DNA from 4 places in the Shewanella livingstonensis genome. Region 1 is predicted to be linked to each of the others. Evidence: predicted binding sites of a transcription regulator. Region 1 holds the regulator's gene; each other region holds the start of a gene.
The links. The regulator LexA, encoded in region 1, represses DNA repair genes until DNA is damaged. The targets are predictions, from matches to a motif close to TACTGTATNNNNATACAGTA.
Positions count from the first base shown of each region.

Region 2: dinG (ATP-dependent DNA helicase DinG) is a predicted target of LexA. The motif match lies at 2,809-2,828, and genes of this name have one in related genera.
Region 3: EGC82_RS14305 (DNA topoisomerase III) is a predicted target of LexA. The motif match lies at 5,245-5,264, and genes of this name have one in related genera.
Region 4: dinB (DNA polymerase IV) is a predicted target of LexA. The motif match lies at 881-900, and genes of this name have one in related genera.

Region 1 is NZ_CP034015.1:4,829,571-4,837,185, forward strand. It holds gene EGC82_RS21160 (VOC family protein) at 1-148, opposite strand, end outside; gene mtr (tryptophan permease) at 293-1,549, opposite strand; gene plsB (glycerol-3-phosphate 1-O-acyltransferase PlsB) at 1,549-3,972, opposite strand; gene lexA (transcriptional repressor LexA) at 4,237-4,851, shown strand; gene EGC82_RS21180 (cell division inhibitor SulA) at 4,848-5,354, shown strand; gene coxB (cytochrome c oxidase subunit II) at 5,749-7,353, shown strand; gene ctaD (cytochrome c oxidase subunit I) at 7,363-7,615, shown strand, end outside.
Region 2 is NZ_CP034015.1:1,856,336-1,863,950, reverse strand. It holds gene EGC82_RS08045 (DNA polymerase II) at 346-2,742, opposite strand; gene dinG (ATP-dependent DNA helicase DinG) at 2,860-4,935, shown strand; gene EGC82_RS08035 (TSUP family transporter) at 4,944-5,717, shown strand; gene EGC82_RS08030 (primosomal replication protein) at 5,714-6,376, shown strand; gene EGC82_RS08025 (DUF2057 domain-containing protein) at 6,386-7,093, shown strand; gene EGC82_RS08020 (histone deacetylase family protein) at 7,099-7,615, shown strand, end outside.
Region 3 is NZ_CP034015.1:3,302,745-3,310,359, forward strand. It holds gene EGC82_RS14285 (zinc-binding alcohol dehydrogenase family protein) at 1-19, opposite strand, end outside; gene EGC82_RS14290 (LysR family transcriptional regulator) at 144-1,079, shown strand; gene EGC82_RS14295 (HPP family protein) at 1,337-1,885, opposite strand; gene msrA (peptide-methionine (S)-S-oxide reductase MsrA) at 2,443-3,036, opposite strand; gene EGC82_RS14305 (DNA topoisomerase III) at 3,236-5,197, opposite strand; gene EGC82_RS14310 (tRNA (adenine(22)-N(1))-methyltransferase) at 5,368-6,072, shown strand; gene purF (amidophosphoribosyltransferase) at 6,450-7,615, opposite strand, start outside.
Region 4 is NZ_CP034015.1:1,486,042-1,493,656, reverse strand. It holds gene dinB (DNA polymerase IV) at 1-843, opposite strand, end outside; gene EGC82_RS06490 (ankyrin repeat domain-containing protein) at 1,042-1,560, opposite strand; gene EGC82_RS06485 (hypothetical protein) at 1,682-2,029, opposite strand; gene bfr (bacterioferritin) at 2,365-2,832, opposite strand; gene bfr (bacterioferritin) at 2,845-3,315, opposite strand; gene nqrM ((Na+)-NQR maturation NqrM) at 3,548-3,772, opposite strand; gene EGC82_RS06465 (FAD:protein FMN transferase) at 3,859-4,872, opposite strand; gene nqrF (NADH:ubiquinone reductase (Na(+)-transporting) subunit F) at 4,994-6,241, opposite strand; gene nqrE (NADH:ubiquinone reductase (Na(+)-transporting) subunit E) at 6,287-6,895, opposite strand; gene EGC82_RS06450 (NADH:ubiquinone reductase (Na(+)-transporting) subunit D) at 6,901-7,533, opposite strand; gene EGC82_RS06445 (Na(+)-translocating NADH-quinone reductase subunit C) at 7,533-7,615, opposite strand, start outside.

The sequences.
Region 1 (7,615 bases):
GCAACATGGTAAAATGCCCTTCTGGCATCGGCATATCATCTGCTCCCCAGCCAAATAGCGCCTGATAAAATGCTTTACCTGCCGCCCAATCATGAGTTGCTAATTCAATCCAACATGGTTGTCCCTGTTGATACTGTCGTACCTGCATATCCTAATCCTTAGTAAAAAGAAGTGGCCAAATATAGCTGACTTAAAATTTATCTCATAAGTTAAGTCGATATCAGCAGAAAAGCAAAAAGCCTTCAAACGAAGGCTTTTTGCTAAACAATGAATACATTAAAACTCGTCGAGATTATTTAAATACCGGTAAAATATCCGCCATTGCCAGTAAGTGACATGTTGCCGTAACGACACCAAACAACACCACAAGCACAATCAATGGAGTCCCGCCTGGCACCTTAAAACCGACATAATGAGGATATTGCTGTCTCACTTTATACGCCAATAAAGCCGGAACAATAACAGCCCATATAGTGGCGGCAAGTGCAGCAAAACCAATGGCGAGGATAAAACCATTAGGAAATAGCAAACCCAATATTGTTGGCGGTATAAACGTAACTGCGGCAGTTTTAATCCGTCCAGTACGTGAGTCATCAAAACCAAATAGGTCGGCAAGGTAGTCAAACAACCCTAAGGTAACGCCTAAAAATGATGATGCAACAGCAAGGTTGGCAAACAGAGTTAACATATTATCAAGCCATTGGCTGGCAATGACACCGGACAATGCCGCAACTAACACGCCAATATTACCACCTTGAGCAATAATATCAGCAAACTGGCTACGTTGAATATTACCCATAGTTGCCACTAACCAACACACATAAATAACTAACGCGATACTGGTTCCAGTAATGATAGCTTTAACAATTGTTTTTGAATCTTTACCGTAATATTTAACTAAACTGGGTACATTACCGTGATAACCAAAACTGGCTAAGCCAAAAGGAATAGCAGCAAGTAAATAAGGCAGATAGCGCGACTCACCATTGGGTGATACTAGCTTCACGGTGTCAATGTCGATTAATAAGTTACCGATAGCCAAGAAGAACGTGATCACCATACCACCGAGCATGATTGTAGTGATTCGATCAACCGCTTTAGTACTGATAAATACCACCAGGGCCAAAACCACAGCAAAAACCAAGCCAGCCAAACTTTGAGGTAAACTCACCCCCAATGCCGACAAACTATGATTAACAATCGATCCACCACCACTGATGTACGCATAAGTTAAAATATATAATACAAAGGTGATGGATACACCGTTAATCACCCGCCAAAACTGTCCGAGAGTCACGCGGGTTAAGGTGTCAAAACTGTCACCGGGTTCAAAATGTAAATTGGCTTCTAATAACAGCAAACCCGACATTAACATGCAAAACCATACGCCTAACAACATGGCGATTGAATAACCAAACCACATCCCAGCACCAACAACGGGCAATGAAAACATTCCCGCACCGACAGTGGTGCCAGCAATAATCATTGCCCCGCCCAATACTGACTTACCACTAGTACGATGCTTTGCTGCATTCATATGGTTAGCCATTATTGTCCGTGCTCCGCGTGCACACTATCAACAATGGTTTGTCTTACTGACGAACTCAGTAACCTATTAGCATGATCTCGAATTCTGATCACCTCTTCACGATGTTCAAGACTGCATAAGTAGCCTAATTCTTTTAACTTAACACTCAGAGTATTATACAATTTTTTATCATAAAACTCTGGAGCGGTAATCCCATGTAGCGCCCCTAATCGTTGCGCCAGCAAGTGACTGTCGGTTTCAAGTGCTGAACGTTCAAGCTCTGGCTTTATCGCCAGTAAATTGAAGATAATGGCATAACGCTGCAACGTCTCACTGATCGTTTCAGCCAGAAGTAATACTTGGGTAATATGGCGAGGCGTAATAGAAAAGTTATCGTTGCCAGTCAGTAAACCTTGCTCAACCATGAAATCTAAAATGCCATCAACATGCTTAGGTACATCGTCAATACCCATAAATAACTCAGCTTTTAGTAATGGATAAAAATCCATTACAATGGCATGAATCCGTGCACGATCGCATTCATCATATTGCACTAAACAACTGGCAATTAATGAAGGTAGTGCCATTAGATGAATAATATTATTACGGTAATAACTCATGGTGATGGCAATTTTTTCATCCACAGAAATAATTTCACCAATAAGATCTTTGGTACTAACAAACTTATTTAACGACAGACAATGATCAACAATGGACTTGCCATTACCTTCGGCTACAGACGCATAATGGGTATAAGGCACCGTTTTCAATAAGGCTAAATACAAATCAAGTTGACGTTCTAACTGACTTCTTTCTAATGCATTTTGTTCTGAGGCCAATAACACCAAGCTGGTTAATGTTACTGAGCTGGCTGCAGCGGCGCCGTTAATATTGGTCATCACGCGGTTAGCAAGTACATTAACCGATGGGGTAAACCATGACGGCTTTTGATCGGGTTCTTTAGCCAGTTCCTCACGCCATTCTGGGGCCTGTTGATTTAAGAAATGCTGTAAGTTAATCGGCTCACCAAAATTAACATAACCTTGGCCAAAATTACCTAATTTACGCAGCGCTCCAAATAGCTGCCAAACAGATTCTTTTTTCTTTTTCTTACCGCTTAATTCTTTATGATAAGTAGCAACTTCCATTACATGATCGTAACCTAAATATACTGGTACTAAGGTCACTGGACGCTCTATTCCACGAAGTACGCTGTTAATCGTCATCGCTAACATGCCGGTTTTAGGCGCTAACAAACGCCCGGTGCGTGAACGACCACCTTCAGTGAAGTATTCAACCGAATAGCCTTTAGCAAATAATTGATCTAAATATTCACGAAATACTGCGGTATATAACTTATTGCCATTAAAACTACGACGAATAAAGAATGCCCCACCACGACGGAACATTGGCCCTGCAGGCCAAAAATTAAGATTAATACCTGCTGCAATATGCGGCGGCACCATCCCCTGATAATACAAAATATATGACAGCAACAAGTAATCCATATGGCTGCGATGACAAGGCACATAGACAATTTCGTGACCATCATGATGTAACTGTCTTATCTGTTCAGCACCTTTAATATTGATACCACTGTATAATTTGTTCCATAACCAAGTCAGAAAACGCTCAGCAATACGTACCAGACTATCTGAATAGTCTGCGGCAATTTCATCAAGGTATTCAATGGCGGTTTCACGTGCCTTCTCGAGTGATACTTTTTTATTAGCAGACTCTTCTTCAATGGCTTTCTTGATTGAGTCGGATTTTAATAAAGAAGCAAATAACATCTGTCGATTAGGTAATTGTGGCCCTGTCATCACTTTACGTTGCCGACGAAAATGCACTCGTGCAACACGGGTTAATTTATGGGCAATTCTTTTATCTGTGCCATGTTCGTCGGCCATATAACGAAGTGATAATGCATTAGAAAACTGAACAAAATTATGTCGGCCCAAAAACAAAATCATTAACCATTTACGTAACCATGTAGGATTTTCGCGTTCAAATACTGCCGCTTTCATGGTGTCTTCTTCTTTACCAGGCGTGCGCCCCCAATAAAGGCAAACAGGAACCAACTGAATATCTAATTCAGAATTCTCGCTATGAAGGGATAATAAACTGGTAAAATAATTAATGAATTTGTCACCGCTTTCACGTTTACCAAATATGGGTTTTCGACCTTCTAAGCAAACGACTCGAGGTACTCTTAAACCATCAAGCTGTAATGGTTCATAAGGACTGGGCAAACCAAAGCCTTCTGTGATTTCGCTCAAGGCAGCAATATCACTAATAGATTCCGTTTTCATTAAATAAACCAAAGGCTTGGTCGGATCTATGTTGAGATCATCAAAGGGATCATGTGGCACCACAATGGTCTGTACCATCCATTTCTGGATCCATCTTAATGCTCGTAAAAATATTGAATTTGGTTTTGACATGGTTATTTTCGCAATATAAGCCATTGTAATATTGTGGTATAGGATACCAGAAACCACCCTGCTTACACTATCTGGGCGACTTATCTTTACGCGCGAGCTCTCATCTTAAGAAATAGCATAAGACAAACTATAAGTAATAATCAATTAAAACATATCGTTAAATGATATTTTACCAACAAAACACAAAAAATAGTTGGTTAATACTTGCGCGAACAAAAACACTGTATATAATGACAGTCACTGTATAAAAAGACAGGAATCATCATGAGACCGTTAACGCCGCGCCAAGCAGAAATATTAGACTTAATTAAAAACAATATCGCCGAAACAGGTATGCCACCCACTCGTGCCGAAATTGCAAATCGTCTTGGCTTTAAAAGTGCTAATGCCGCCGAAGAGCATTTAAAAGCATTAGCCAAAAAAGGCTTTATCGAGATCATTCCTGGTACCTCTAGAGGTATTCGTTTACCTCATGAAGAACAGGTTGAAACCGGTCTGCCATTAATTGGACAAGTTGCTGCTGGGGAGCCTATTTTGGCCCAAGAGCATGTTGAACAATACTATCAAGTTGATGCAAACATGTTTAAACCTGCCGCAGATTTTCTACTGCGCGTTCGTGGTGATAGCATGAAAAATATCGGTATTCTAGAAGGCGACTTGCTCGCTGTACACAAAATGCAACAAGCACGTAATGGTCAGGTTGTCGTGGCGCGTGTTGATGATGACGTCACTGTAAAACGATTTGAACAAAGAGGTAATGTGATTTATCTGCATGCAGAAAATGACGATTACACCCCGATAAAAGTAGATTTAAGTTGCCAAAGCCTAACCATCGAAGGGCTTGCCGTTGGCGTTATCCGTAATGGAGATTGGTTATGAACAAACTAATGGGCATCGCGCCACGCCACCCAGGCTTATGGGTCGAATTAACTGACACAGAACTCCATGGCAACCAAACTATTCAAACATTACAAACCGTCACCCAAGGGGAAGCTGAACTGAGTCAATTGTGTAGCCAACTGGCGACATTGAGTCAGCAAGGTAGATGGATTGTGTTAATTAGCCCTCCTCATATTGGCTATAAACATATGCTGGCAAGTGCAGGCGTGAGAATGGACCGAATTTTACTGGTGCATACCAAAGATGAAGTTGAAACTTTATGGGCCATGGAAAAAGCACTGACGAGCGGTACATCAAGTGCTGTAGTAACTTGGACAAGCTCACTTGACGCTCGCGATAGTCGTCGGTTAGAAATTGTAGCCAAAAGTGCACGTGCTTTAGGTGTAGTAATTGAAGATGTAAATGCTCACTTACCTCACAAACATCAACTTGTTAGCCCTACTTTAACAAATGGAGCAAGTAATTTTTGCTCATTTCACTAAGCACGAACCCTTAATTACCAAGCCCTGTATTGAATTCAGGGTTTTTTTTCATCTTTTTTCAGCCTATTAGCCAACAAAGTGATCTTGATCAATGTTTAATCTACAAGTAATGTGGTTAACAAGGATGAAACATTTTTATCTTTAATTGGACGTGAATCAAAGTAATCGAGATAACTTTGACTCAAATGAGCCAAATCAATATTGATAAGTTCTGTCGTAGGTACAAGTGTGGTGCACCGCTAACAATAAAACCGTAAACCTTATGTTTGCAACCACCAAGGTACTTTGAGTTCATCAAGCTTTTTTCGGGAACCGAAGAGTTTGCATAGAGCAGAGAATTACTGTGTGACTCTTCTTTGTAGTTGCTATTTGCAATGAGCAGAGGAGTAGTCTTGTGAAGCAATGGTTGTATTGTTTACTGGTTGTGTGTGTAGCACTTCCGCTTGGGGCATCAGAAATGCCCCTTAACATGACTCAAGGCGTGACAGATATCAGTGGTAAGGTTTATGACCTCCACATGACGATTCTATACATCTGTTGTGCGATTGGGTTAGTGGTGTTTGGGATCATGATTTATTCAATGATCTATCACCGTAAATCAAAAGGCGCTGTTGCGGCTAATTTTCACGAAAGTACCAAAGTGGAAATAGCTTGGACCATCATCCCTTTCATCATATTAATTGCTATGGCTATTCCAGCCACTAAAACCTTAATTGCTATGGAAGATCCCAGCGATGCTGATCTGACGATTAAAATTACTGGGTCACAGTGGAAATGGCATTACAGCTATTTTGATAAAGACATCGAATTTTACAGCACACTATCCACCCCCAGAGAGCAAATTGACGGCAGCGAGGCCAAGGGTGAACATTACCTCCTAGAAGTCGATAAACCACTCGTGCTACCCATAAACCAAAAAGTACGCTTCTTGATGACATCCGATGATGTGATCCACTCATGGTGGGTACCTGCCTTCGCGGTTAAAAAAGACGCCAATCCAGGCTTTATTAATGAATCATGGACTCGAATAGATAAGCCCGGTATTTATCGCGGCCAGTGCGCCGAGTTATGCGGTAAAGACCATGGCTTTATGCCTATTGTGGTACAAGCTTTATCTGAAGCGGATTTTGATAATTGGTTAGTTGAACAAAAGCAACTGGCTAGCAATGCAGCGGCAGCAGCAACCGCATCATTATCACAAACATTATCTATTGAAGAGCTGACCACCCAAGGTGAACAAATCTATATTGCCAGGTGTGCAGCTTGTCACCAACCCAATGGCGCAGGTCTTCCTGGGGTATTCCCATCATTAATTGGCAGTCCAATCATAAAAGGCCCTGTTGACGGTCACCTGAATATTGTCTTAAACGGCAAAGCTGGTACCGCAATGCAAGCCTTTGCCAAGCAACTTACCGCCAAAGAAATTGCTGCTGTCATTACCTTTGAGCGAAATGCTTGGGGTAATAATAGCGGTGATGTAGTTCAAGCCGCTGATGTGAGCCACTTCTCTGGCAATACTCAAGTAAGTTCACAAGCAAGTACTGAAGCCAGTAAAACCGTCGCCGATGCTAAGGACACAATGGCCGCAGTAGCAACTGAGATAACCGACAAAGTGACAGAAAAAGCTACCCAAGCGGTTACAAAAGTAGTGACAACTGAAACGGTTGCCGCTGAAGATTTACCCACCTTAACGTTGGAGCAATTAATTGCCGAAGGTGAGCAGGTTTATGCCACCACTTGCGCCGCATGTCACCAAGCCACTGGCGCTGGTTTACCAGGCGCTTTCCCTTCACTTATTGGCAGCCCTGTCATTACCGGACCGGTTAGCGGACATATCGATATTGTTATGCACGGCAAACCAGGTACCGCAATGCAGGCATTTAGTCGTCAACTCAGCCCGCAAAAGATGGCCGCAGTGATTACTTATGAGCGTAATGCGTGGGGCAATAATTCTGGCGAGGCGGTGCAACCTGCCGATGTCGCTAGCCATGGACAGTAGGGGAAAAAAATGAGCACATCAACGCACGATACAATTGCTACCGCTCATGATGATCATCATCACGGAGCTCCGAAAGGACTAATGCGCTGGCTACTCACCACTAACCATAAAGACATTGGTTCACTGTATTTATGGTTTAGTTTTATTATGTTTCTCACTGGTGGCGCGATGGCAATGGTCATTCGGGCTGAGTTATTTCAACCTGGATTACAGCTAGTAGAACCTAACTTCTTTAATCAGATGACTACGGTTCATGGTCTTA
Region 2 (7,615 bases), 1.9 Mb from region 1:
TAACCTACAATAACAACGATTTAACAATATTAGTTTTTTTGATGTAAAATTAGCCAAGTCTAAACCTAAAAACCTAAGCTCCTGTTTCAAAATATTTTTTTGTCTGGGTAGGTATTTATTTATCACTTGTAACAAATATAAAAGTGTTAAGTGTTAATAAATGGCAATAAGTAAGCAGTTAATTAACATTCGAGGGGCGATGGCTTATTATGAAATTAGCCCGTGGATAGCAACAAAATATGTGATGCTTACTTTTTAGTTGAAGAAATGAGTACTCGACACAAGCAAGTCACTTCAGCTTAGTTTTACTCTGAAGTGAAAGCATTTACGCCACGATGAGTTAATTTAAAGCAATAACAGCTGATTATTTACCAATGCATCAAAGCTATGCCCACACAATTGCAAGATGGGCTCTGCGATGGGTTTAATTTGTTTACTAATGTAATATTCGTAATCAATATTCTGTGGTTTTGCTTCAATGGCCTGTGCACCTGTGAGGGTCATGACATAGCGGATTTGTTGGCCTTTTCGGGTAACGTTTACGTCTCCAAGTATTTTAGCAAGCTGTTTTGCAGCTTTAACATGAGGTGATGATTTAGCCGTGTAATCTTCAACATTGCGCCTTAAGCGCTTTTTAAAAATAAGCTCATTGTCTCTAGCGCCATCTTTAATTGCTGCCAGCTCATTGCTCAAATAATCAATGACATCCTCACCTTTAAAAAACAATTCATATAAGTGATATTGTATTCTGCGAGCAATAGGGCTCCAGTCACTCCTCACCTGCTCCATACCTTTAAAGGTTAGAGTTAATTGTTGCTGATCATTTGACACCGCGCCGACATAACGCTTTTTACTGCCTTCATCCGAGCCCCTTAAGGTAGGCATAATAAATTGTTCAAAGTGGGTTTCAAACTCCAGCTCAAGATAACTGTCTAATTGATATTCTTGTGCACACCATTTAAGCCAACGTTCGGTTATTGATACTGATAGGTGCTTACCAACCGCTTGGATATCTTTAATCCCATGATTATCGCCTAACCACACAAATGTTGAATCGGTGTCACCATAAATAACCTGATAACCGCACTCTTCAATCCATTTTTTTGTCAGCTTCATTATTTGATGACCGCGCATGGTAATAGAACTCGCTAACTTCGCATCATGAAATACGCAACCTCTAGAGCCGAGCACGCCATATAAAGAGTTCATTATAATTTTTATTGCTTGCGATAAAGGTGCATTTTTATCACTTTTGGCTAACTCCCTTTGTTCTGCAAGGCTAGCAACTAATGCAGGTAAAATAGGCGATTGCCGACTAAATTGAGCCCCTAAATATCCCGCGACAGTGTCTGAGTCACGGTTGATATTATTTGCATGCATTCCTTCGACTAAGCCTTTCGGATCAATAAGAAAAGTTCTGATAATCGACGGGTATAGGCTTTTGAAATCTAATACTAAAACATCTTTGTAATAGCCAGGAATAGAGGGCATAACATAGCCACCAGGGCTTTCTAAGCCATTACTGGCTGGATATGCAGGCGCAACAAAGCCACCTCGATGTAAGTGAGGTAAATACAAATGATAAAATGCCGCAATCGATGCTCCCACTCGGCCAAACTCCAACCCCGTTAACTTAGCGCGTTCAAGGGCAAAATCTAATAACTGGGTTTTTTCGAAAATATCCCACACCAACCTACAGTCAGTAATGTTATAAAAAGCCAGTGCATTTTTATCTTGTTCAAATAAATGGGTAATCTCTTGACCACGATTTTCAACATGATCAATGGCTTTACCTTCCGCTAATAATTGTCGTGATACAGACTCCAACGAAAAACTGTCAAATTGATAAAATGCCGCTTTAAGCCAATCAATACCATCCAATACAACACGACCGGGTAACGATAAGGTCTCTGGTCGATATTTGTCAGCCACTTTCCAATTTAACTCAGTATTTCCGCGACCAATGACTAATGGAATGTTATGTAATAAGCAGCGTTTATACAGCAAAGCTAAATCAAAGGTGACGACTGCCCAGCCGATAATAATATCGGGATCATATTCTCTGAACCACGCAATTAATCGCTGTATCAGTGTAACTTCATCTTTTACCCAAGTAATAAATTGATGACAATTTGCTTGTGGTTCGCCCACCATAAACACACATTGATAATTTGCACCATACAAACCAACTGAATAGAGTTCTCCTGCAAAACTGCACTCAAAATCTAATGAAATCATCTTCAACGGTATCGTAGTAAGTTGGTTATGCGGTACTTTTCTTGCACGATTAATCGATAACAATGGCATCGGTAAAACAGACTTACTCGCTTGATAATAACCTGTACACTCAATGTCCAAGGCAATAAAACGCTCAATAAGAAAGCGTTGTTCAGGCCTTATATCGGCTTCAAATAAGCTAATACCAATATCATTAGCAATGCGACTGAGTAATTTTAACTGGGAATTGGATTTTAAATATAATGCGCTAATAGGTTCGTGAGCAAAGCTCAACAGTGATATCGATTCAGCTTTAAGAACAAAACCGGCTTTTTGGATTAATTGATTTACGTCTTGTAGACGACAAAAACATATCACCTCACTGTGATAAAGCTCTGCTAACACAGGTCCCTGAGCGGTTTTAATATAATATTGCAGCACTAATTGGCCATGGCGATAAATGGCATGGCGAGTTAATACTTGCCCCTTCACATTAATCTCAGTTGGTGGATTATCTGTCGACATCACTGTGGGTTTGAATTCCTGCACAAGTTTACTCAATTTGATTTATTACTTCGTGGCATGCTAATTCACTGTTATTATGTACAGCATAATTCAGTCTATGCAGAAATCATACTTCCTATGCTACCGGATAACATAAAAAGTCAAATTCGCACCATTTATAAAGAGATTGCCGCCTCTATGCCGCAATTTCGTTCTCGTCGCGAACAAAACTATATGGTAGCGGAAATATCTAAAACCTTAGCGGGTGAATATGACAAAGACCGTCGTATTATTGTGGTTGAGGCCGGTACCGGTATTGGTAAATCCTTGTCCTACATCTTAGGCGCCATCCCTTTAGCCGTTGCGACTAAGAAGAAAGTCTGTATTGCCACTGCAACCGTAGCGCTGCAGGAGCAATTACTGCATAAAGATCTGCCTTATTTCTTACAGCAATCCAGTATAGATTTTAAATTTGGCTTGGTTAAAGGTCGTCAACGTTATGTATGTTTAGCCAAACTTGAAGCTATGATTGGTGACCAAGACAGTTCACAAATTGCCATGTGGCAGACTAAACCCGATCAAAGTCAAATTAATGAATTACAAAAGCTCCATCAAGATTTTCACCAAAAACGCTGGAATGGTGAAATTGATACGTTAAAACACCCTATTCCTGATTTTTTATGGCAACAAATTTGCTGTGATAAGCACAGTTGCCATCGCCAAGTATCAGCGCATCATAATTGCCCGTTTCACAAAGCTCGCGAAGATGTCGACACTTGGGATGTGCTCATTGTTAACCATAGCTTGTTATTTGCAGATTTAGAGCTAGGCGGCGGCGTCATTTTACCCGAACCTGAAGATATGTTTTATGTTATCGACGAAGCTCATCATCTGCCCATTGTGGCCAGAGACTTCTCCAGCGCCCAAGCCACGCTTCGGGGAGCATGTGATTGGTTAGAAAAAGCCTCAAAGACCTGTTCTAAGTTGCAAAATCAACTTAAAACCACTCATATTATTGCTCCAGTACAAGCGATGCTTGATCACACCACCGATTTAACTAACTTACTCACTCAAGTCGCTCACTATTGTGATACTCAACCACAACTCTTTGCCAACCCAGAATCTAGACTCCGGTTTGAACATGGTCAATTACCGCAATCATTATTAATACAGGCAGAAAATCTGGCTACTGCATCCGGTTCAGCAGTGAAACAATTTAATAAAGTGGTCTCTGTATTAAATGAGGCCATCAAAGATGGTGAAGTGCCTAAACATCAATCAGAAGGCTTGCTGTCGGAAACAGGCTTTATCTTACAACGGCTAGATAACTTGCATAAGTTATGGAAGATGATGGCCAAAGAAGACAGTAAAAAAGGCGCACCAATGGCGCGTTGGGCTGAGTTAATTACCGGCAAGCAGCAAGATTACTTATTTTGCTCATCGCCTATAGAAGTCGGTTTTATGCTTGAGTCTATGTTGTGGCAAAAAGCCGCTGGAGTAGTATTATGCAGTGCCACGCTGCGGGCATTAAATAGCTTCAATCATTTTGCTCATCAAGTTGGCTTATCAATCAACGATGGCAGTCGATTTTTAGCCTTACTGTCTCCATTTGATTATGAAAATAATGCCACCTTATTTATTCCTCAAATGGTGTGTGAACCTACTGACGACAATTACACCGCCGAACTTGCACAACATATTGTCACGTTAATCGATGGTGAAATGGCCACATTAGTGCTGTTTGCTTCCTATTGGCAAATGGACAAAGTGGTAGAGTTAGTTGAAGGTAAAATCCCTAAAGAGCAGCTTTTTGTTCAAGGTGCTATTCCCCGCCAGCAAATATTAGAGCAACACAAAAAACGTTGTGATGATGGCCTACCCAGTGTTATTTTTGGCACTGGTAGCTTTTCTGAAGGCCTTGATTTACCCGGAGACTACTTAACAAACTTAATTATTACGAAACTGCCGTTTGCAGTGCCGACTTCACCGGTAGAACAAGCTCACGCAGAATACTTAAAAGTAAAAGGCGGGAATCCATTTTTACAGCTGACAATTCCCGATGCTTCACGTAAATTAGTCCAAAGTTGTGGCCGACTATTACGTAAAGAGCAAGATTATGGCCGAGTGACTATTTTAGACCGTCGTTTGGTCACTAAACGTTATGGCAAATCATTAATTGATGCCCTTCCTCCTTTTAGACGTGTTATTGAATAGGTATTGAGTTGGATTTATTATTAGACCCTAGCCATTGGGCTGTATTAGCGGTCATCGGTATTATTGCAGGTTTTATTGATGCTATAGTTGGTGGTGGTGGGCTTCTGTCTATTCCGGCATTACTAACGGTAGGTATCCCCCCTCATTTAGCGTTAGGGACTAACAAGCTTGCCGCTTGTTTTGGCTCCTTTACCTCAAGCTACACCTTCTATAAACAACAGTTATTTACCCCGCGATTATGGAAAGCGTGCTTTTTTGCTACGCTGATAGGATCTATTGCTGGTTGTGGCTTAGTATTTCTCATTGATCCGCTATTGTTAGAAAAAATATTACCATTGCTGATTATTAGTATCGCGGTTTACACCTTATTTAGCCCTAAAGCGATGGGGGACAAAAATACCATCGTTCCTAAATATCGCTCACCCAAATACAAACAGATTTGCCAAGGGTTTATGTTAGGTGGATACGATGGGTTTGCCGGACCAGGTATTGGCGCTTTTTGGACTGTGTCGTCTATCTCATTACACAAACTCCCTCTATTACACAGTTGTGGACTAGCACGAGTCATGACCGCTGTGAGTAATATCACCGCATTAATTATTTTTGCATCAATGGGACAAGTGCAATGGATCCTTGGGTTGTGGATGGGCATATGCATGATGGCGGGATCATTTATCGGCGCAAGAAGCGCGATTCGATTCGGAATACCTTTTATTAAACCAATATTTATTATTATGGTATTGTCGATAGCAGTCCATCTTACGTGGAGTGCATGGGCATGAATACCCAACAACTGGTCTCAATGTTAAAACAGCAACTTGCACAGCTTGAGCAAGATGCATTGATCCACGACCAAAATTTAGCGCCTTCACAGCGGCAATCACTCATCGAGATTGAACGTTTTAACAGTCAGCTGTTTGCTCAACAAGGTGCTCAACTCAGCCCTTGCATCACCCAGTTACGACAAGATATTAAACAACTGGAAAAACAACTATTTCTTAAGTTGGGTGGCAATGTGATTCAACTCAGTTGTAATCGTATTCAAGACAGATTCAGTGCCTTACGCAGAGCATTGCTAACCACTGACATTAATCTTAAATCTGAACAGCAGCGTAAAGCCAGTAATCGAGCCCGCTATGCTAAAAAACAACAACAAGCAATTCAAGACAGTGGCTTTGGTTGGATAGCCAGCAATGTAATGCAAAACAGCCATCAACTCTACGCTGAGCTCAATAAACATTTAAATTGGGCCAAAAAAATAGAGCAAAAAATACAACAAATGGAAGCAACACTTGAATTCTGTCATAGTGATGACAAAATAAAATTGCAAAATGATATCCTCTCAATGCATCGTCGCTTAGGCAAATGTAAACAAGCAACCAGTTATATTGAAGAGCGTATTCAACTTTTTGAAAGACCTCGCCAAAGTTACCCACGTTAAGGAGCAACAATGAAATCTTTATTTACCACAAGTGCGCTTTTGGCATTTTTAACATCATCATCAGTCTTAGCCGCTAATTTAACCATTCCAATGTCTTTTGAGTACCTAGCACTTGATGGGGCAGAAGTTGAAACCAGCATGTTCAATCATCAATCGGATTTAACCTTAACCAATGGTACCCATAAAATTGCGATCCGTTATCATGATGTAGTTGATGACTCTTTTAGTGATAGCCAAAGTTTCGTAAAATCAACCCCATTAATTTTAACCTTAATGGTTGATGGCGATCATCAATATCGATTACAACCAGCTAACGGTGACGTGATAAAGAATCCAAAAGCATTCGCCAAAAATCCACAAATCAGCATTAAACGCCAAGATAATGCAGCGGTAACTTACAATGTAGAACAAACTAATTTTACTGAAAAGTCATTTCTTACGAGTCTGTTTAACAATAAAAACCAGCATGATATTGAAACCTTATCGGCTTCAGCTACGGGTAACGGCAGCCAACCGGTACAAGCATTAGCAGTCAAATCAGATATTGAATCGGCTACCATGAGTGCGCCCACCATCGCACCGACTACTGCACAAGTTCCAGCAGCAACACAAAAAACAACCCCAGCGCAAGCAGAGCAAATGCTGCAATATTGGTGGTTACAAGCCGACGATAAAACGCGTAAAGAATTTATGGGCTGGGCAATTAAGCAGCTCTAATCTTAATGTCTATTCCTTTTGTGTATCACGCCAGCTATTCACAGCTGGCGTTGCCTAGCACTCATCGTTTTCCAACCAGCAAATATCATAATTTGTACCAGCATGCGCTCAAACAACAATTATTGTTTGAGCAACATCGCTATACTCCCTCGGCAATCTCTAAAGCAATGCTTTATGGCGTACATTGTCCGCAGTATGTTGAACAATTTATTAATGGCACTCTAGACCATAAAGCCATGAGGCGTATCGGCTTTCCATGGAGCAGTGAATTAGTTACTCGTACCCTACATGCTATAAATGGTACCCGTTTATGTGCCGAGCTGGCGCTTGAATATGGTATAGCAGTCCACTTAACGGGTGGCTATCACCATGCTCACTATGATTTTGGCAGCGGCTTTTGCATCTTTAATGACTTAATTATTGCAGCAAAATCAGCCATCCATAGTGGTAAAGTAGATAAGGTACTCATTTTTGATTGTGATGTGCATCAAGGAGATGGAACCGCCACACTCGCTCAAGGTT
Region 3 (7,615 bases), 1.5 Mb from region 1:
TGTATCCAATAGCTTTCATAATGTGGTTCCTGTTATGTCAATCTGCAAATGATGTTCAAACTTGATGAAGTAATAATAGCCCTTGTTTTATCACCCATAAACAGCATAATGATTGAAAAATTATCAAATTAAATTGGATAATCATGCTTCTAGAAGACTTACAAGTGGTACTAAAAGTAGCTGAGTTTCGCAGTATTACTGCCGCAGCAACTAACTTAGACATGCGCACTGCAACCGCCAGTGCGGCACTAAAACGAGTAGAAGCTAATTTAGGTGCAGAGTTATTTATTCGCACCACTAGACAATTACGTTTATCGAGCGCTGGCGAAAAATACATTCCACAGTGTGAGCAAGCCATGTTAATGCTGGAGCAAGCAAAGCAGAACATGAAAGGTGAACTGGACATTATTGATGGTGACTTACGCTTAGCCATATCATCGGATCTGGGGCGTAATATCGTTATGCCTTGGCTAGATGAATTTATGGATACTCATTCAAAAGTGAGTTTAAGAGTCAGCATTAGTGATACCAACGTTGACTTTTATCGCGACGCTGTCGATTTAGCTTTACGTTATGGTTCACCTAATGATGCTAACTTATACGGTTTTAAAATTTGTAATGTGCCAAGGCTAATTTGTGCATCACAAGCTTACCTTGATAAATTTGGTACACCGACCCATCCACAAGATTTGGCACAACATAACGCCCTGCTATATCAATTACAAAACTTAACCCACGACATCTGGGAATTCACCCAAGGTAATGACAGTCTTAAAGTAAAAGTATCGGGCAACCGAATAGCCAATGATGCCGACTTAGTTAGACGTTGGTGCGTCAGTGGTAAAGGCATTGCTGCCAAGTCTTGCTTAGACATGTCACATGATTTACTTGCTAGTAATTTGGTAAGGATCATGGCGGACTATCCACTTAAATCTACTGAATTGTGGTTAGTGTTTCCTAGCAGACAATCTATTACCCCCGCAGCGCGATTACTGCGCGATATGCTTAAGCAGAAAACTCGTGATATTTTGCAGCAATTAATTGACAGAGGCATACTTGATAAAAGCATGTTGGATTAAATAGGCCATTTTAAAAAGTAATGTCCACATTAAGCCTTGAAATATGCAGAACAAGCACTTAACAGGCTTGAACTACAACATCCAATATCGATCATAACCGTTACTTTAACAAAAGGCATAATCTTGACGTTAGTGGTTTCTACTCTAGCGGGTATTGTTAGACATTAAAGAGTTGCATCATAGCTATAGAAAAAGCATGGCTAATCATTAACATAAAGGATTAGCCTGTACAGCAGAGAAAATAATATCCCGAACACTTACATCCAATACACTGGATAATGACGCTTAGGATCAGTAGAGAGGTTATTAACAACTAATGCCACGAGTAAGAGCAATACTGAGCCTAAAAATACTGGCATTAACGCGTAGAGAAAGCCGAGATTGTGTACGTTTTCACCACCAATTACAGCTATCAAAGCAGTAGCACCTCCAGGAGGATGTAAGGTCCGAGTCAAGTACATTAACGCAATTGATAGTGATACAGATAAAGCACTAGCAAGTACGATATAATCAGCAAAGACTTGATAAACTGCAACACCAATTAATGCTGACAATACACTGCCACCAATTAAATTACGCGGTTGAGAAAACTCCGCCAATGGCGCACCATAAACCAGCACAGCTGAAGCGCCAAAAGAACCGATAACAAACATGCTACCCATTGGGTTTACGCTGATATAAAAAGCAAGACTGGCAACTAAGTAGATACCACAAAATGCTCCAACCCAAGACCAAATAATTTTCTTAAGCGGTTGTCTTGGAGGACAAATATCTTTCGAACGCATACGGGTAAAATAGAATCTCATGATGATAATCCGGACTGAATAGAATCAATACATTATTGATAAGTGATCTGCATCACAATTAGCGGTGGATAAATTAGCGCTAAATAAACTTGATTGCAATTGCACTTTCTAAAGAATAGCGAAATATTAAACAATTCGACAATATACCTGGTGAGCACAGCGCGGATATATTAATTAATAAGCTAATATATTAACTTTACTAGGGGCTGTTGTATTAACTTTGCTTTAATTTTTACTTTTTTATAACAACCCCAAATTATTTACAGACTCTATTTATAAGCATCTTCGCCCAGATAAAAAATACTTATTCTATTAATCCTTCAAGTCCACTTGCTACCTAGATAGCTATCGTTTGTATTGGTTTGGACATCATTAATGCCTGTAAGAAAAAGCAATTAACACCAAAAAATATTTAAATACTAGCCTACGATCTTGAATAGCCATATTTATTGCTACTAGCTTTTAGTCGCTGGCTATATTGTAAATAGGAGTCAAACATAAGCTAAACATAGCCAATATCAATCGAACTCACGGGAGTTCGATTGATAACCAATAGATTAATGTGTCGCTTTGTCTCCCCAAATCTCTTTTAATCTTTGGTCTCTGCCGCAATTCCAGCGATAAGCATTATAGCGAATAGGATTGTTTTTATAGTAATCCTGATGGTAACTTTCATCGCCTTTTATCGGATAAAATATCGATGCATTTAAAATAGGCGTGACCACTTTATTATTAGGAAATTGCTTTTCGACTTTGCTTTTAGACTGTTGTGCAATTTCTCTTTCTGTGTCATTTGCCACGAAAATGGCACTTAAGTAGCTCGAGCCTTTATCGCAAAATTGCCCTTTAGCATCAAAAGGGTCAATGTTAACCCAGTAATGTGCTAACAACTGTTCGTAGCTCACTTTGCTAGGATCATAGGTGATTTCAACGGCTTCAAAATGACCTTGATGGTTACCGTTATAAATAGGGTCTTTAATGTTTCCGCCAGTAAACCCAGAGATCACATCGGTTACGCCATCGAGTTTTTCAAAATCGGACTCCATACACCAAAAGCATCCACCGGCTAAAATGGTTTTATCTGCGGTGGCATTCGATGCATAAGACAATATACTTGCCGCTAATATTGTTAACGCTAGTGTACTTTTCATAACACTCCCCTTTCTTTTTCTAGGTGATTAGTATGTTTGATTCTCACATTCCTACTATATGAACTTAATAGTGTAAAAGTTCACTATTACATTTGCTAAGAGCCTAATTCTAAATTGACGACTGCAGACAGAGCCAACCCAAAAACGCCTTGGATTGAAATACCATATCGTTTCGCTGTCGATTTAGCCCGTCACTAATTTAGCTTTTCGCTTTGGTCTTCTTTTTATACGATTTTTTAAAACTGCGTTTCGGTGCACTATTGGCGACACCTTGTAATGCCGAAGGTAACTGGCTCGATGCCTGGATTATTAAACCATCTAACTGGCTCAGCAATGGCTGCATAAACGCATCGTACTTTAAACGTTTTTGGCTGATAGCATCGAGGCTGTTTTCCCATAGTGCCGTCATGTCCGGTGTGGTTGCTGATTCGGGTAAACTGCGGATTAAGCCAACACCGACGGGCGTTGCCAATATTGATTTTCCTTGGCGAATTAAATAACCGCGCTTAAACAGCAATTCAATAATCCCAGCCCGTGTGGCCTCAGTGCCCAAACCATCGGTTTCTTTAAGGATTTTCTTAATATCGCTATCGGTGACATAACGACTAATGCCCGTCATTGCGCCTAATAATGTCGCGTCGGTAAAATGCTTTGGCGCTTGAGTCATTTTTTCTAATAACTCACCACGTTCACATTGCAGTATTTGCCCTTTAACTAGCGGCGGTAGCGACTGCACAGCTTCGTCGTTATCATCTTCACCACTACTTGAATGACTATTGCCCTGATTTGTTGTAGCTGCCCGTTTAAACAGCTGTTTCCAGCCCAAAGTTTTGTCTTGACGTGCTTTTGTAGTGAATAAACCACCAGCAATGGTCACTTCGACGGATGTTTCAGCATAGATATAAGCGGGATAAAACTGGGCTAAATATTGCCTTGCCACATGTTGATATAACTTGGCTTCATTGCTTGATAATGACGATAAGTTAGCCACCTTTTCAGTTGGCACTATCGCATGGTGAGCATCTACTTTAGTGTCGTCCCACGCTTTAGATTTAAGCTTGGCGTTGGGCGCGTCGCAAGCCTCCACTAACCCAGCAGCACCTTTGAGTACGGCATCTAATACTTTGGGGGCTAAAGAATGCTGATCTTTAGGTAAATAGCGACTGTCGGAGCGTGGGTAAGTAATTAATTTGTGGCGCTCGTACAAGCTTTGGCAAGTATCAAGCACCTCTTTTGCCGATAAGCCAAAGCGTTTAGCTGCATCGATTTGTAAGGCGGATAAGCTGTAAGGTAATGGTGGGTTTTGGCGCTTATCTTTAGCGTCAAGTTTAGTTACTTCAGCCGGTTTACCATTAATACGAGCAACCACATTTTCGGCTAAACCTTTAGCTAATACTCGGCCGTCTTCATCCATATAGGGTTGACATGCTTCGCTAGGTTGCCATTTAGCGGTAAATGCTTGTTGTTGGTCGGTGAGTAAATGCGCTAAGACTTCATAAAAAGCTTTAGGTTTGAAATCGGCAATCTCATCATCGCGACGAACGACGAGCCCCAGCAAAGGTGTTTGAACACGGCCAACAGACAACACGCCTTGGTAACCCACTTTACGACCTTGGATGGTATAAGCACGGGTCATGTTCATGCCATATAACCAATCAGCACGGCTGCGAGCTAATGCCGAGGTTGATAATGGGATAAACTCTCGGTTACTGCGTAACTGCCCTAGCGCACGTTTCACCGCTTGTGGATTTAAATCACTGATTAATAGTCGCTGGACTTGATTAAGCTTATCGCCCTTTACGCCCAAATAAGAAATGACTTCATCGACTAGAAGTTGACCCTCGCGATCCGGATCGCCAGCATTAATAATCGATGATGCTTGTTTTACCAGTTTTCGCAGCACAGTAAGTTGGCTACGAGTTTTGGGTTTGGGCTGTAACTTCCAAGTTTGCGGTACGATAGGAAGATGTTCGAGTTTCCACGATTTAAATGCATCATCGTAAGCATCTGGCTCGGCTTGTTCGAGCAAATGGCCAATACACCATGACACGCAATCACCATTAGCAGCAGTGATAAAGCCATCACCTTTTTTATGTGGTTTTGGCAGAACATCGGCGATTGCACGACCTAAACTGGGTTTTTCAGCAATATATAGAATCATAATCCACTGTTGGGGCGCTAGCGTTCAAAAGATAAACCGCGCCACTTAACTGTATAAATTTACAGTATAGATTAGCGTTAAATACGCCAAGCTGCAAATATGAAATAATTAACCACTTTGTCACTTAAATCATTACAATGCGCAGGTTCACTTCCAAACTTGATAAATAGATGAAACTCGGCCACCGCTTAGCATATATCAACATGATGATCCCCAATGGTTATACTCATATTTGGGATTGCTGTTGCGACCATGGATTACTCGGCGCCGCGTTACTAGACAGGCATGCGGCCATGATCCATTTTGTCGACATTGTGCCAGCATTGATGCAGCAGTTAACCGCCAAGCTCGAACGTTTTTACCCACAGCAAAATCCACCAAAATGGCAAGTACACTGTAGTGATGTGTCAGCGATACCTTTGGTTCAAGATGAGCATACGCCCTTGGTGATTATTGCCGGAGTGGGTGGAGATTTGATGATCGAGTTTGTTAACTCACTTTGCCAACAATATTCGAACCGAAAAATCGATTTTATCTTGTGTCCAGTTCACCATCAATATGAGTTGCGCCAACAACTTATCAAACTTGATTGTAAATTAATTGACGAAAAACTGATTGAAGAAAATAGCCGGTTTTATGAGATTATCTACGTTCGTTTTGGTAAGCAATCATCGAGAAAAAAAAGTGATCGTCCTACGACTAAAATTAGCGTTATAGGCAATAAGTTTTGGCAATGTAGCAATGATCAAGAGCGCGATATGGCTAAGCGGTATTTAAACAAAGTGCTGACTCACTATCAAAAAATAAGCCTGTCAAATCCACAAAAAGCTTCTCAAACGTTACAAGATTATCTAGCGATTAAAGCACTGATATAGCATCTACAACGGACATTATCCTACTTGTTCGCTGCACTACTTTAAAGCGAGATACCGGCTCAAAAGCATTACCGGGATGACGATGTAGACCATATTACTGGATGACCGTATTTGAAAGCGCCCCCTTAAGCCTGATGCACTTGTGATCGATGTTTATCGTTTGTGATCGCTTGATCTTTATATTTATCGCTTGTTACCCCTGATATCAATCTTTATCGCTCTTATAGCCTCTAGCCGCGAAGCGACCTAACACCTAGGCATTTGCGCAGTATTCGCTTGATATCAATCTCTATCGCTTGTCATCGAGTTTTTAAAGCAGACATAAAAAAACCAGCATTTTCATGCTGGTTTTTTATCACTCACACACAGTGGTTAACTTATGGATGACACACGTTGTGCATCTCTAAGTTAGTACCAATGTCTTTTGAGCGATTAGCTTTGGCATCATCGTTACGTAATTGCGTTAAATGATCCAAGTAAGCTTGGTCAACATCATTAGTAATATAATGACCGTCAAATACTGATGTTTCGAAACGCTTAATCTCTGGATTTTCCATTCTTACTGCTTCAATTAAGTCGCTTAAATCTTGGAAAATAATCCCGTCGGCACCAATGATTTTGGCAATTTCGTCAGCATCACGACCATGAGCAATAAGCTCATTAGAGGTCGGCATGTCGATACCATACACATTAGGGAAACGGATTTCAGGAGCTGCTGATGCAAAGTAGACTTTCTTCGCGCCAGCTTCACGTGCCATTTCAATAATCTGCTCAGATGTAGTGCCACGAACAATCGAGTCATCAACTAATAATACGTTTTTACCTTTAAACTCGGTATTAATCGCATTCAATTTACGACGTACTGATTTTTTACGTTCTAGCTGACCTGGCATAATAAACGTACGGCCAATGTAGCGGTTCTTAACAAACCCTTGGCGATACGGTAAATCCATACAACGGGCAATTTCTAATGCGATATCACACGATGTCTCTGGAATAGGGATAACAACATCAATGTCATGATCTTCCCATTCCTTTTTAATTTTTTCGCCTAACTTAGCGCCCATGTTTACGCGGCTGGCATACACAGATATTTTGTCGATGCTCGAATCTGGACGTGCAAAATACACGAATTCGAAAATACACGGAGCATAGCTTGGGTCTGCTGCACATTGACGGGTAAACAATTGCCCATCAAGAGAAATATAAACTGCCTCACCTGGAGCCACATCGCGCATCACTTCAAAACCTACGGCATCTAATGCCACACTTTCTGAAGCAACCATATATTCAGTGCCTGTGGGTGTCTCATGCTTACCGAGTACCAATGGACGAATACCAAAGGGATCACGAAAAGCCACTAAACCTTGGCCGATGATCATGGCGACTACCGCATAAGCTCCGCGCGTTTGCGCATGTACTTTGGCTACCGCATCAAACACTTCATCGGCACTTAAGGTTAAGCTGCGCGTTTCTTGTAATTCATCAGCTAACAGATTTAACAAGATTTCCGAGTCAGAGGTTGTATTAACATGACGACGCT
Region 4 (7,615 bases), 1.5 Mb from region 1:
GCGGTCTTTAGCGCTGCGATACACCCGAGCACTGAGCTCTTGGATAAGCTGTGGTAACACTTGATGACATTGTTCTAGGGTGAAAATATCTTTAGCTAAGGTGGTTTCAACCCCAACAGACTTACGCACTCGATGTGGGCTAATTTGCCTTAAATCGATACCTTGCGATCGCTCAATCAATACATGACCAAATTTACCGAAAGCCTCAATTAATTGTACTTTAGGATATTGTTGTACGTCATAACACGTAGTTAAGCCAATATCAGCTAACTTTTTTGAGGTAACCTTGCCTACACCCGGAATTTTGTTCAGCGGTAAATCTTTAACAAAATCGCTAATTTGATTTGGGGTGATAACATATTGACCGTTAGGTTTATTTAAATCAGAGGCTATTTTGGCCAAAAACTTAATCGGTGCAATACCGGCTGAAGCCGTTAATCCAGTGACCTCAAAAATATCATTGCGGATAGCTTTAGCGATTAATGTGGCGCTGCCTTGATGAGCTTGGCAATCGCTTACATCTAGGTAAGCTTCGTCTAATGATAATGGCTCAACCAGATCGGTGTATCGATGAAAGATCTCACGAATTTGCAGGGATACCGATTTGTACACTTCCATACGACCAGGCACTAAAATGAGCTGCGGACATAACTGCAACGCTTGGTAACTGGACATAGCACTGCGCACGCCAAATTTGCGAGCTTCATAACTGCAGGTGCTTATCACACCGCGACGATCGCTTCTGCCGCCAACAGCGATAGCTTTTCCTCGTAATTCAGGAAAATCTCGCATTTCAACAGCAGCATAATAGCAATCCATATCGATGTGAATGATTTTACGCATTCTCTAACCATCATTATTAAGTTAATTAAAACAATAATACTGTATATAAAAACAGTATTCAATCATTGCTTATTATTACTATAATGAATAAATGTGACTCAAAATATTTTTAAATGTCAAAAGCTAGCTTCAAGCCATCCTAAAACGCAATAAAATATTATTCTGAAAAAAGCTAAATCATCTAGCAAATTATTCAATTTATAAATTGATTGTAGACAACATTCTTATGACTTCAATTCGATTTATTGAGTCATTCTTTGTTTTCAAAAGCAGTACAAAATCATAAGCATTTAACCGTAATTGACTATCTAGCAGTTGAGGGTCACTGCCTTTGCTCAGTAAGTATTCAACTAATTTTTTATCATTGAGTAAGATTGCGGCATGAAGAGGCGGTAGTCCATCAATCTTACTTTTAGTATTAACGGAGGCACCATTGTCGATAAATTTATCTAAATAAACATATCTTTTTTTCTGATTAGAAATACCAAATAAAAATGCTATACCACCTACAGACTGAAGATCACCTAAGTCTTGTTTCGTTAATCTAAAATTAAACAAATAAAATTCACAGAACGAATTTGGTATGTAATGCGTATTATCTTCGACACTGCATAATACAACATCTTCAACACGGCTATTTTCAAGAGAATAAATAGCACCTAATGAATACATAATAATAATAGTAAAAGCGCATCCAATTAGTAACTTAAGTTTCATTTTAACTCCATATAACTTTGTTATTTAGGTTAAAAGCTAAAACACCAAAATGTCGACTGTTTGTTTTTGCTATTCCATTTAAATACAACACTAAAACACGACCGAAGCTATATGATAGTTGCTATCTCACTCTGTCATAGATTTTTATTTGCATTAAGTCTTTAGCTGTTGCATGACTAAACCAATGTTTTGCAGCGCTGCGCCCAAATTTTATTATGACTTTTTTAGCACCATCTAGGGGATTCATTGTTGATCGAAATAAAGAGTCGATAAATCCCATCGCATAAGATGCATCGACAGCCTCAACTAACAAGCCTTGAGCAAACTCACGAACTTCATCAGTAATATCTAACTCATCTCTAATCGAATGTTGATTCGAAAATATGAACTTTAAAATAATTATAGTTTCATCATTATCAAATATGAGTTCACTACTTTTGAAGTTATTAAGGTGTACATTTCTATTCATTTCCATATCCATATAGTTTAAAATACGTCCTATTAACAACTAAATATGACAATTTAATTAGAAAAAAACTATTATCATTTTTAATGTATCTCTTCCAGATCAGGGGGGGGGTTGAACGTTTTTTAAACAAAAATAGTTTATTTAATGAGTTGTTATAGCCCATAAAATATTCATGGTTTGGACTATTTTTTGTTTGCAGGTTAAACGAATAGTCCAAAAAGCAAGCACTAATGCGGTTAACCTGTCTTCCAGAGCCTCAACATGAGTGTTGAAATGACACAAAAAAGCCCAAACATAGTTGGGCTTTTGTACAATACTTTGGTCTCTAGCAAAAATTACATTTTGGTCTGTAAATAGTTTTGTAAACCAATACGTTCAATAAGACCGAGTTGCTTCTCTAACCAGTACATGTGGTCAGATTCAGTATCATCTAATAACACTTCTAAAATTTCGCGGCTTTGGTAATCAGCTTTCTCTTCACATAGCGCGATAACTTTACGCAAATGATCTGCTACATGATATTCGTATGCAAGGTCATTTTGCAGCATTTGTTGCACGTCTTTACCAATATTGAGCGCTTCACGGCTAGCAACATCGGGAGTGCCTTCTAAAAATAAAATGCGTTGAATTAATTTAGCAGCATGTAACTTTTCGTCGTCTGATTCATGTAAAATACGGGTATAAAGCTCATTAAACCCCCAATCTTCATACATGTGGGCATGGACAAAATATTGATCCATAGCAGATAATTCACCTGTTAATAAACTGTTTAGTGCATCGATGACTTCTGGATGACCTTTCATAATAATGTCCTATTAGTCGTTAATTTGTGATTGAAGATAATTTTGAATACCAGTTTGAGTGATAAGCTCTTGCTGCGACTCAATCCAATCTAAATGCTCTTCTTCATCTTCAAGTAAGTCTTCAAATAAATCGCGGCTAACATAATCTTGTTCGGTTTCGCACACCTTTATAGCTTCGCGTAAAACAGCAATTTGTTCCGTTATTGCAGCCATATCGCAGCTAAGCATTTCTTCGGCATGCTCACCAATACGCAATTTATCTAACTGTTGTAAGTTAGGTAAACCTTCAAGAAACAATACTCGTTCGATCAATTTGTCAGCATGCTTCATGTCTTCAATCGATTTTTTGTATTCTTTCTCATTAAGCTTGTCCAATCCCCAATGTTTAAACATGCGGGCATGTAAAAAATATTGATTAATGGCGGTAAGCTCGCAGGTAAGTACTCGATTGAGTTGGCTGATGACTTTAGGATGACCTTTCATAGTAATGTCCCTCGATAAATAATGTGATCTCGATCAATTACAAATAGGATAAAACACTATAGGAGGAAAAGCAAATTTTCCTTTATTTTCACACACTTACAATTGATAACCATTATCATTATAACTAAGCTTTGTAACTCGTTAGCGATTAATAAACATAAAAAAGCCTTCTAAATGAAGGCTCTTTACAAAGCATGAGCTAAATAACTTTTGCTTTAAATAATTAATGACGCTAAATTATGCGATTTTGATTAAGCAGCTCATTCCTGGCTTGCTCTTTTTCCATGCGACGTTTACGTTTATCACATGGATCATCACAGTCACAGGCTTTCTCAATACCTAATACACCTAAGCCACCACAACTGCCTTCTACCGCTTTCTTTTTTACAATATAGCCGATAGACATTAACAAAAAGAACAATAACAACACTACAAACGCTGCAATAAATGTGCTCATCACAAACTCCAATTAACTCATTCAGATTAGGGTACAACTAGCTGGATCAATAAGTCGTTTCATCAACTAGTTAAAAAATAAATAACCTACTTCACATACGATTTAAACGCATCGCTGTAATAGACCTGATATCCCTGCTCTTGCTTCTCAATCAACATTATTGCTAAGTTTTTCTCTTTAGCAAGCGCCAATGAAGCTTGCGTACCTAACACCATCATGGCCGTTGCATATCCATCAGCAGTCATACAACTAGAGTGTAACACGGTTGCTGAGGCTAATTGATGCTTTATCGGATAACCGTTACGAGGATCGATTAAATGTGAAAAACGTTCACCATTTTCTTGATAAAAGTTACGATAATCACCCGATGTTGCTAATGACATGGTGCCAGGTTCAATCACTTGCTGTACTGCTTGTCCTGCACTAGTCGGTTGTTCAACCGCAACTCGCCATGGTGTATTGTCGGCCTTGGTGCCTTTAATATTAAGCTCACCGCCAATTTCGACTAAGTATCCAGATACCTGATATTTGTTTAATATAGAAGCAATTTTATCAACCCCAAAACCTTTTGCTATTGAAGATAAATCAACATACAAATCGGCATTGTGCTTAGTTAGCATTAAGCCATTTATGGTCAATTCCTTGATACCCATTTTTGCTTTTGCTGCATCAATTTGGGCCTGAGTCGGAATTGTAGTTGGCCGTTTATCGGGACCAAAACCCCATAAGTTAACTACCGGTCCTAAGGTGATATCTAATGCACCATCGGTTTCATGATAAAGGCGTATACCTTCTTCAATCACTTTAATCGTATCAGCTGATACGTTAACGCTTTGTTGTACTTGTAATTGATTAAACTTAGACAATTCAGAGTCCGAACGATAAGTCGACATCTGATCGTTAACCACTTCCAATGCCATATCAATTTCTGCTTGCAGTAATTGCGCTTCTGGCAGCTTATCATTAATGACTACTTTAATATGGTAAGTTGTACCCATGGTACTGCCAGATAATGAAATAATCGGTTCTGGTGTGCTACATGCGCTCACCAGTAGCAAAAACGCTGGTAATAGCAGTAACTTGATTGAATTTACAGTCATGTCAAATCTACACTTTTTTTATTGAATAAAAAAAATTGCAGCGTGCAGACCCGTGTTTAACCACCCTGTCTGCATTGCTGCAATTTTCATGACTTACATGTCTATGTAATGAGTTAACTCATTAGCCACCGAAATCATCTAATAAGATATTTTCGTCTTCGACACCTAAATCTTTTAGCATACCAATAACGGCTGCGTTCATCATTGGAGGTCCACACATATAGAACTCACAATCTTCTGGCGCATCATGGTCACGTAAGTAGTTTTCATACAATACGTTATGGATAAAACCGGTATAACCAGTCCAATTATCTTCCGCTTGTGGGTCCGATAACGCAACGTGCCATTTGAAGTTTTCATTTTCAGCCGCTAAACCGTCAAAATCTTCAACATAGAACATTTCGCGTTGAGAACGCGCACCGTACCAGAAACTGATTTTGCGCTTTGATTTAAGACGCTTTAATTGGTCAAAAATGTGTGAACGCATTGGGGCCATACCAGCACCACCACCAATAAAGACCATTTCAGCATCGGTATCTTTAGCGAAGAACTCACCAAATGGACCAGAAATAGTCACTTTATCACCGGCTTTCAAGCTCCAAATGTACGAAGACATTTTACCGCAAGGTAAGGTTAAATTACGTGGAGGTGGCGTAGCAATACGCACGTTCAGCATAATAATCCCAAACTCTTCTGGGTAGTTGGCCATCGAGTAAGCACGAATCGTTTCTTCGTCTACTTTTGACTCTAGCTTGAAGAAACCAAAGTGTTCCCAGTCGCCACGATATTTATCAGGCACTTCAAACTCAGCATATTTAATATGATGAGCAGGTGCTTCGATCTGAATATAACCACCAGCACGGAAAGGTACAGATTCACCATCAGGGATTTGCAGCTTAAGTTCTTTAATGAACGTGGCTTTGTTATCGTTAGATAGAACCGCACATTCCCACTTCTTGATGCCGAAGATCTCTTCATCAAGCTCGATTTCCATATCAGCTTTAACGTTTACTTGACAAGATAAACGACAACCTTGACGTGCTTCGCCTTTACTAATGTGATCAAGCTCAGTCGGCAGAATATCACCACCACCAGACTTTATGTGTACACGACACTGGCCACATGAGCCACCACCGCCACACGCACTCGATACAAAGATACCGTTGTCAGCTAAAACGCTAAGTAGCTTTCCACCAGCACCTGTTTTAATTGCTTTATCTGCGTCGCCGTTAATACCAATCATGATATCACCGCTTGCCACTAGTTTTGATTTAGCGAATAAAATCACTAATACCAGAACTAATACAATCACAGTAAACATACTCACACCTAGATAGACATCTAGAGGAGTAGATTCAAGAATACCCATTCACTTATCCTTAAAGGTTCAAATTAATGCGTCGTCTCAGTACTCTTAAAGAGAAACACCTGAGAATGACATGAAACCTAGAGCCATAAGACCTGCTGAAACAAAGGTAATACCTAAGCCACGTAAGCCATTTGGCACGTCAGAATACTTCATCTTTTCGCGGATACCGGCTAACAATACAATTGCTAACGCCCAACCTATGCCAGAGCCAATACCAAATACTACGCTCTCGCCAAGGTTATAATCACGCTCAACCATGAAAGATACTGCACCAAAAATTGCACAGTTCACGGTAATCAAAGGTAAGAAAATACCCAACGCGTTGTACAAAGGTGGAAAGTACTTGTCTAAAGCCATTTCCAAAATTTGCACAAGTGCTGCAATCACACCGATAAAGGTGATGAACTTCAAAAAGCTCAAATCAGCATCAGGAAAACCAGCCCAAGCTAATGCGCCTGGAGCTAATAGACCTTGATAAATAATTTGGTTAGCAGGAACCGAAATAGCCAGTACCACGATAACTGCAACACCTAGGCCCATTGCAGTAGTGATTTTCTTTGATACCGCTAAGAAAGTACACATACCCAAGAAGAACGCTAGCGCCATATTTTCAATGAAAACAGAGCGAATTAATAAACTAAGATAATGTTCCATTGCGTTTACCCTTTTGCTTCAACTTGCTCTGGCTTATACGTACGAATCAACCAGATCAGACCACCGATCAAGAAGAATGCACTCGGTGGCAGTAGTAATAAACCGTTAGGCTGATACCAACCGCCGTCAGAGATTTTGCTGAGGATTTCTACGCCAAATAATGAACCATTACCAAATAGTTCACGCACAACGCCAACAGACAATAGAATTGCACCGTAACCTAAACCGTTACCGATACCATCCATAAAGCTCATCATTGGGGGTGTTTTCATTGCGTAAGCTTCAGCACGACCCATTACAATACAGTTAGTAATAATCAAACCGACGAATACCGATAACTGTTTAGAAATGGCATAAGCATAAGCTTGTAATACTTGGTCAACCACAATCACTAATGAAGCGATAATGGTCATCTGTACAATAATACGCACACTGCTTGGAATGTGATTACGAATAAGTGAGATAAACAGGTTAGAAAACGCTGTTACCGCAGTTAATGCAATCGTCATTACTAATGCTGTTTCTAATTTACTAGTAACAGCAAGAGCACTACACACACCCAAAATTTGCAACGCAATTGGGTTGTTATTGATAATCGGTCCGGTTAGAACCTGTTTAAGTTCTTTAGCGTCAGCCATTAGCTTAACCCTCCGTTGCGTGCTTTAGCGATAAAGTTTGCGAAGCCTTCTTTACCTAACCAAAACGTCAATGAGTGTTGTA